Regions from separate parts of the Gordonia sp. NPDC058843 genome, predicted to be linked through region 1. Evidence: predicted binding sites of a transcription regulator. Region 1 holds the regulator's gene; the other holds the start of a gene.

Region 1 (3,406 bases):
TGTCGGAGAAACGGGTCCTACGAGCTCTGGACGGGCTCGGCTGAGACGGTCTCGGTGCGCGCATCACCCGATGTCGATGCCGATGCCGACTTCAGGTCGTCGATCTCTCGCTGGAAGTCCTCGACGGAGTCGAACGACCGGTACACCGAGGCGAAACGCAGATACGCCACTTCGTCGAGATCGCGGAGCGGACCCAGGATCGCCAGACCGACCTCGTTGCTGGGGATCTCGGCCGAGCCGCTGGCGCGCACCGTGTCCTCGACCTGCTGGGCCAGCTGCGCGAGCGCGTCCTCGGCGACGTGGCGGCCCTGGCATGCACGCCGCACACCGCGCATCACCTTCTCCCGACTGAACGGCTCGGTGACCCCGTTGCGTTTGACCACGGCCAGTACGGCACTTTCCACCGTCGAGAATCTGCGCCCGCACTCCACGCAGGAGCGACGGCGTCGGATGGCCTGCCCTTCATCTGCGACACGCGAGTCGATGACCTTGGTGTCGTCGTTCTTGCAGAAGGGGCAGCGCATCGTGTCCTCACGCAGGTCTCGGGACGCTGGAGCGCAGTGAAACCGTGCGCCCCGCCGCTTCTCGGCCGGCCCCTGTGACACCGAGGATACCGCCCGGCCTCAGCGGTACCGGGGGGTGAGCAGGGGCTGGCCCACCTGCAGCGCGCTCGAAGGCAGATCGTTCATCGCGACGATCTCGTCGATCACGACCTCACGCGGCATCTCGGGCGCCACCCGGCCGGCGATCGTGCTGAGCGAATCCCCCGAGCGGACGTGGACGACCTCCGCGCTCACCGCGGCAGGCGTCATCGAGTCCGAGTAGTTCTGCCCGACGACACCGAAGACCCACACGACGAACGCCAGCCCGACGCCGGCGAGGACGGCGACCGCGGTGCGGCGACGGCGACGGAACACCGCCGCATTCGGCGCGACCGGGCCCCGGCCCCTCGCCCCCATCGGCGAACCGCAGTGCGTGCCACCCAGGCGTGGGGTGAGCGGCGATGAGCCACCCGCCGGCCGGTTGCCGGAGGGCCGGGTGTCCACCGGCCTGGTGCCGTCGGAGAGCGGGGCCCGGGTCCGGACACGATCGGCGCGATCGGTGCTCGCCCGGGTGACGACGGGGCGTTCGGCGTGGACGGGAGCGACGAGAGTGGCGGTGCGCATGGTGCCCTCCGGGAGTTCTGGTGTGCTGGGTGTGCGGTTGTTCGGTGTTCGAACTTCGATCAGGTGTTCGATGCACTGATGTTCGAATTTGTAGCACGGCGCACCGACAAAGTCTCGCGACACATCGAACAAATGTTTGAGGTGATGCCCGCACTCCGCTAGGCTCGGACGCGGCTGAGACATCCCACGGGCCATCTACCTGCACGTTCCGAAAGACGAGAGGAACCGAACATGAGTGACACCGGCGATAGGCGCGGCCGAGCGCGGGGCGCCGACACCGAGGCCCCGATCGACGTCGCCGCCGCCGAGGCCTCACTCACCCCGCGGCAACTCGGGGTCCTGGAGGTGATCCGCCGTTCGGTACGCGAGCGCGGCTACCCGCCGAGCATCCGGGAGATCGGCGACGAGGTCGGCCTGGCCTCGACGTCGTCGGTGGCCCATCAGCTGCGGACGCTGGAACGCAAGGGACTGCTCAAACGCGACGCGAATCGGCCCCGAGCGGTCAACATCGCCCCGAGCGAACCGCCCACTCCGGAGAACCCGACGGCGAGCCAGTTGCCCGAGCCGACCTTCGTGCCGGTCCTCGGACGGATCGCGGCCGGCGGTCCGATTCTCGCCGAAGAAGCCGTCGAGGACGTCTTCCCGCTGCCCCGCGAACTGGTCGGCGAGGGCTCACTCTTCCTGTTGCGCGTCGTGGGCGAGTCGATGATCGACGCCGCCATCTGCGACGGCGACTGGGTGGTGGTCCGCCAGCAGAACGTCGCCGACAACGGCGACATCGTCGCGGCCATGATCGACGGCGAGGCCACGGTGAAGACCTTCAAGCGTCAGGGCGCCAACGTCTGGCTCATGCCGCACAACGAACTGTTCGATCCGATCCCCGGTAACGACGCCGTCATCCTCGGCAAGGTCGTCACCGTGATGCGGCGAGTCTGACCTCTCCACCGACCGAACGGTCGAGCACTGCCGCGGCGGCCTCACGCGCCGCGGCGGGGTCGGAGGTGGCCAACGCGGCGTCGGCGGCCGCGCGACAGTCCTGCGCGGTCACCTCGCCGAGTCGTGCTCCCACCGCGGCCGCTGCGGCCGGCGCGCTGGAGAGCGAGGTCACCCCGAGTCCGACGAGCACGCAGGCGAGATTCGGATCGGCGGCCGCCTCCCCGCACACCCCCACCGGCTTGACCTGACGGACTCCCGCGGCGGCGACTCCGGCGATCAGGCTGAGCACGGCGGGTTGCCACGGGTCGGTGAGCCCGGCGAGATCGGCCGACATCCGGTCGGCCGCCATCGTGTACTGGGTGAGGTCGTTGGTGCCGATCGACACGAAGTCCACCTCGGCGAGGACCGCCTCGGCCAGGATCGCCGCAGCGGGCACCTCGATCATGACCCCGGCCACCAGACCCCGGCCACGGACCTCCGCGGCGAACACGCGCGCCTCCGCCGGCGAGGCGATCATCGGCGCCATCACCCACGGCGCGACCTCGACACCCTCTGCGGCCCGCGCGATCGCATCGAGTTGATGCGTACGGATCTCGGGATGTGCGAGCGCGATCCGATCCCCTCGGACACCGAGCGCGGGATTGGATTCGTCGGGATGCGTCACGAAACGGAGGGGTTTGTCGGACCCGGCGTCGAGGGTGCGGATCACCACCTTCTGTCCGTCGAACGCGTCGAGGACCTCACGGTAGATCGCAGCCTGCTCGTCGACCGTCGGTTCGTCGGCGCGTTCGAGGAACGCGAGTTCGGTGCGGAAGAGTCCGACACCCTCGACGGGGTGGCCGGCCGCGGCCCTTGCCGACGATCCGTCGGCGACGTTGGCGAGCACCGAGACCGGAGCACCGTCGGCGGTGTGGCCCGGGCCCGTCCAGCCGGCGACGACTTCGGCGTGCCGCCGGTCCTCGTCGACGCGCGTCCGGGCTGTCTCCGTGTCGGGCTCCACTTCGATCCGCCCGGTCGTCCCGTCGACGAGAATGGTTGTGCCGGATTCGATCTCGGCGAGATCGGCGACTGCCACCACACACGGGATGCCCAGTTGCCGCGCGATGATCGCGGTGTGACTGGTCGGTCCGCCCAGGCGGGTGACGAGAGCGATCGTGCTCGTCGGGTCGAGGCCCGCGGTGTCGGCGGGTGCGAGGTCGTCGGCCAGCAGCACCGACGGCACCTCCGGTGTCGGCACGCCCGGTTCGGGTAGGCCGAGCAATTCGGCGAGGACGCGGTCCCGGACATCGTTCAGATCGGTGACC
Region 2 (3,406 bases), on a different contig from region 1:
GGCCGCCGTCCCGATCGATCCGGTGCACGAGCGCGTCGGTCAGGGCGCCGCTTCCCCCGATCGCGCGGCCGGGCGGAATGAGGTGCATGAGTGCGGCGAAGCCGACCATCGGTGCGGTCCCGGGTGCACTCATGGGCGGCCCGGACTGGGCGCCGAACCAGGCGAGACCGGCCTTGAGCTGTTCGGACTCGAAGTACTCGTCGAGGAGGGAGTCGCCCGACGTCATCAACTCGGCGGTGAGGTTCATGACCCGGCCGCTCCGCCGGCCGAGGAACCCGGTGCGTGCCGTGCTCGCGGTGTCGCCGAGGCCGCCGAACGCCCGGCCGAACCGGCCCATCGTCGCGGGTTGGTAGAACGCGTCCATGACAGCCCGGGCACGCGGCATCCACGTCGCGACGAATCGCCGATACGCGGCTGCATCGGCTGCGCCACAGGCAGTTTCGATGGAAGCGCAGGTCGCGTCCAGGTCCGTGCGGAAGACGATCGGCGGGGCTGTCGCGGTCGCCGGGACGAACGCCCACGGATCGCAGTCGACGTAACGCAGGCCGTGTGCGGCCAGGTCCAGGTCGTCGAGCACGGGGGAGTGCCGGATCATCAGGTGTGCCGACGACCCGCGATCGACCCGATGTCCGGGGAAGCGTTCGACGGTCGAGACGGCGCCGCCCGGGATCTCGTCCCGCTCGAGGACTTCCACGTTCCGTCCGGCCTGCGCCAGGTAGGCCGCGGCGATCAGGCCGTTGTGGCCCGCGCCGATGACGACGGCATCGCGTCGAGTGCCGTGCACGGTCAGCTCCCGGTACCGACGCGCTGTGCCGCGGTCGGGGGTTGTAGTTCCAGCGGGAGTGGACGCCCGAGGAAGGCGAACGGACGTGGGTCGCCGGTGAAGGTGAAGTGGCGCAGGACGTCGGTGAAGCCCATCCGCCGGTACAGCGACCACGCGCGGTTGTCCTCGGCGGGGATCTCCGGCGTCGACAGCAACACATGACGTTCGGGCCGGTCGGCGAGTAGCCGGGCGAGCAGCCACTGTCCGATCCCTCGTCCCTGGGCCGTCGGGTGCACATGCAGCTCGGTGAGTTCGAAGTAGTCGCGGGCGATCGCCTCGACCGTCGCGGGTGGGCGCCCCGTCTCGCGGAGTCCGAGTCGCAGTTGCTGATTCCACCACTGGCCCGTCGCGCCGGTGTAGCCGTAGGCGATCCCGACAAGCAGGTCGTCGGGTCCGACGCCGACCGGTGGACCCACCCGGCGTCGAGCTGCCGGCATGGTCCGTGCTTCGTACGGGGTCACGGTTTCTATCGCGCCCACCGCGCGCCATCCCGGCCGGGCGATGTGCTCGCGCCAGAGGCCGGCCCGATGGATCTCGGTGCCGCGCGGATAGTTCATCGCGGTCACGTAGATCTCCAATGCGGGCTCGAGCCAGGCGCGGGCGTCGTCGCCGCTCAAGCTCACCAGACGGATGGTCAACGGACTTCCGTTCTCTGCGTCGTCGGTCTCCGGTCGTCGTCGACCCGCATGCGAGGTCGCCCGGCATCGGGGACGGCGGGACCGTCCCGTCCTGGGGCATCGCATCGCGGGCCACTCCCGGGAGTTGTCCTATCGATGATGCACACTCGGCAGGAATCGGGTCGCAGGTGGTGGCGTTGTACATCGCAGGCGATGGAGTCGGGTCACAGATGTCTTGAACACCGACGCCGGGATAGCTATATTGAACGTGTCGAACGGATGTTCGATGAATGTGCCTCCGCAAGCTGTTCGCGTTCATCCTCGACACGGTCCGGCGGCGGACGAGGGAAGCGTCTGCCGCCGGACGCAGCAACACGATGAGGAGGACGGCATGGCCAGGCAGCGCAGCGCCACAGCTCTCACCCACGCGGCTTTGGTCGACCCGATGATGGTCGGCCGTGCCCGGGATCTCCTCGAGCGTGCACACCTACTCCTCGACAACGCCGATGGCGTCGAGGATGGTGCCGAGCGTTTCCGCCAGCTCTACCTCGTCGCCCTTCGTGCCTCGGGTGCGGCCCTCGCGGTGCACGAGCCGGTCGGCACGGTCCGGCGTAGGACGTCGAACGCCTGGACCCGCATCGGCGTGGTCGCACCGGACCTGGCGCCGATCGCGGCCCGCTTCGCCGCGCTCTCACCGGTTCGGATGAAGATCGAGTCCGGCATCATCCGCACGGTCGATCCCGACAGTGTCGCGGGGATGCGGCTCCTCGTCCTCGACTTTCTCCGTCAGGTCGAGACGATGGTCATCGCCTACGAGCAAGGAAAACTCGGTTCCGACGCCCCTCAGATCGGGGCGACAGCGTGAAACCGGCCACACTTTGCCGGTTGACGCACCGGACGGTCATCTGCAACGGCGAGTAATGGTGGTCGCGGTCGATTTCACCTCGTATCATGGGACGATATAGGCGCAGACGCCTTTCCGGTCGCGGGTGACCTTCGTCGGCGTCGCGGATCAGTGAGAAGGAGGGTCGGTGCCACTTTCGGAGCACGAGCAACGCATGCTCGAACAAATCGAGAGCGCGCTGTACGCGGAAGACCCCAAGTTTGCGTCCAGTGTCAAGCGTCGACGTCTGGGGAAGTCGAGCGGACGACGTCGCTTGCAGGCGGCGGCGGTCTTCGTCGTCGGTCTGGTGATGCTGGTCGGCGGACTCATAGTCAACATCAACATCGGCGGGTTCCCGATAGTGAGCCTTCTGGGGTTCCTGGTGATGTTCGGGGCAGGCCTCTTCGCGCTGTGGGGAGACAATTCCACCGAGGCCGGTTCGCCGACGCCCAGGGCGGGGAAGAAGCAGTCCGGATCCTCCGGTGCCAAGCGCAAGCTGTCCGAACGTATGGAGGAGCGATTCAATCGCCGATTCGAGCAGGAGTGATCTGCCGATCCTGACTCCGCGTTCGCCGATCGGCTGAACGACCCCGGCGAACAACCGCGACACCACCGCGACAACCGCATACGTCAGAGCCGCGTGCCCCACGGGTACGCGGCTCTGTTGTGTTGCCGCCCGCCTCTCGCGCTGACTGGATGACCACGCGGCGCACAGTCGACGGGATCGGGCGCACGGTCGACGGGCTCCACTTCTCCCCACCGGTCTGCCCCACTTCTCCCCACCCGGGTGCCCCACTTTGCCCCACCTGCACGAATGGGTGGGCGGTAGACGTACCTTTGACGTCCCTTTGGCCTCATCAGACCTCATTTGTCACGTGGCTACAGCGTGGAACCTGGAGGCGACGCGCCGGAACACGCGCTGACAGAGCGGTGTTTCACCGCTCTGAACTGCAACTTTGCTGGGTGGGGGTGAGCTAGGGGGTTCTGGGGGTGGAAAGTGGTGGAAAGTGGGGTACTGTGGCATCACTGGGTGAAGCGATTCACCACAGCGCCGGGAGCGAAGCGAGCGGGCTGCACACAACC

What was found. The regulator LexA, encoded in region 1, represses DNA repair genes until DNA is damaged. The targets are predictions, from matches to a motif close to CGAACANNTGTTCG.
Region 2: a site for LexA is predicted at 1,713-1,726, ahead of ACFW3F_RS11670 (SAV_6107 family HEPN domain-containing protein). Genes of this name have one in related genera too.

Annotation. Positions count from the first base shown of each region.
Region 1 is NZ_JBHYNC010000001.1:129,112-132,517, forward strand. Features, by position in the region: gene hrpA (ATP-dependent RNA helicase HrpA) at 1-44, shown strand, start outside; gene nrdR (transcriptional regulator NrdR) at 18-524, opposite strand; gene ACFW3F_RS00615 (LysM peptidoglycan-binding domain-containing protein) at 624-1,166, opposite strand; gene lexA (transcriptional repressor LexA) at 1,398-2,102, shown strand; gene ACFW3F_RS00625 (phosphoenolpyruvate--protein phosphotransferase) at 2,080-3,406, opposite strand, start outside.
Region 2 is NZ_JBHYNC010000013.1:91,447-94,852, forward strand. Features, by position in the region: gene ACFW3F_RS11660 (phytoene desaturase family protein) at 1-784, opposite strand, end outside; gene ACFW3F_RS11665 (GNAT family N-acetyltransferase) at 787-1,461, opposite strand; gene ACFW3F_RS11670 (SAV_6107 family HEPN domain-containing protein) at 1,832-2,305, shown strand; gene ACFW3F_RS11675 (DUF3040 domain-containing protein) at 2,472-2,870, shown strand.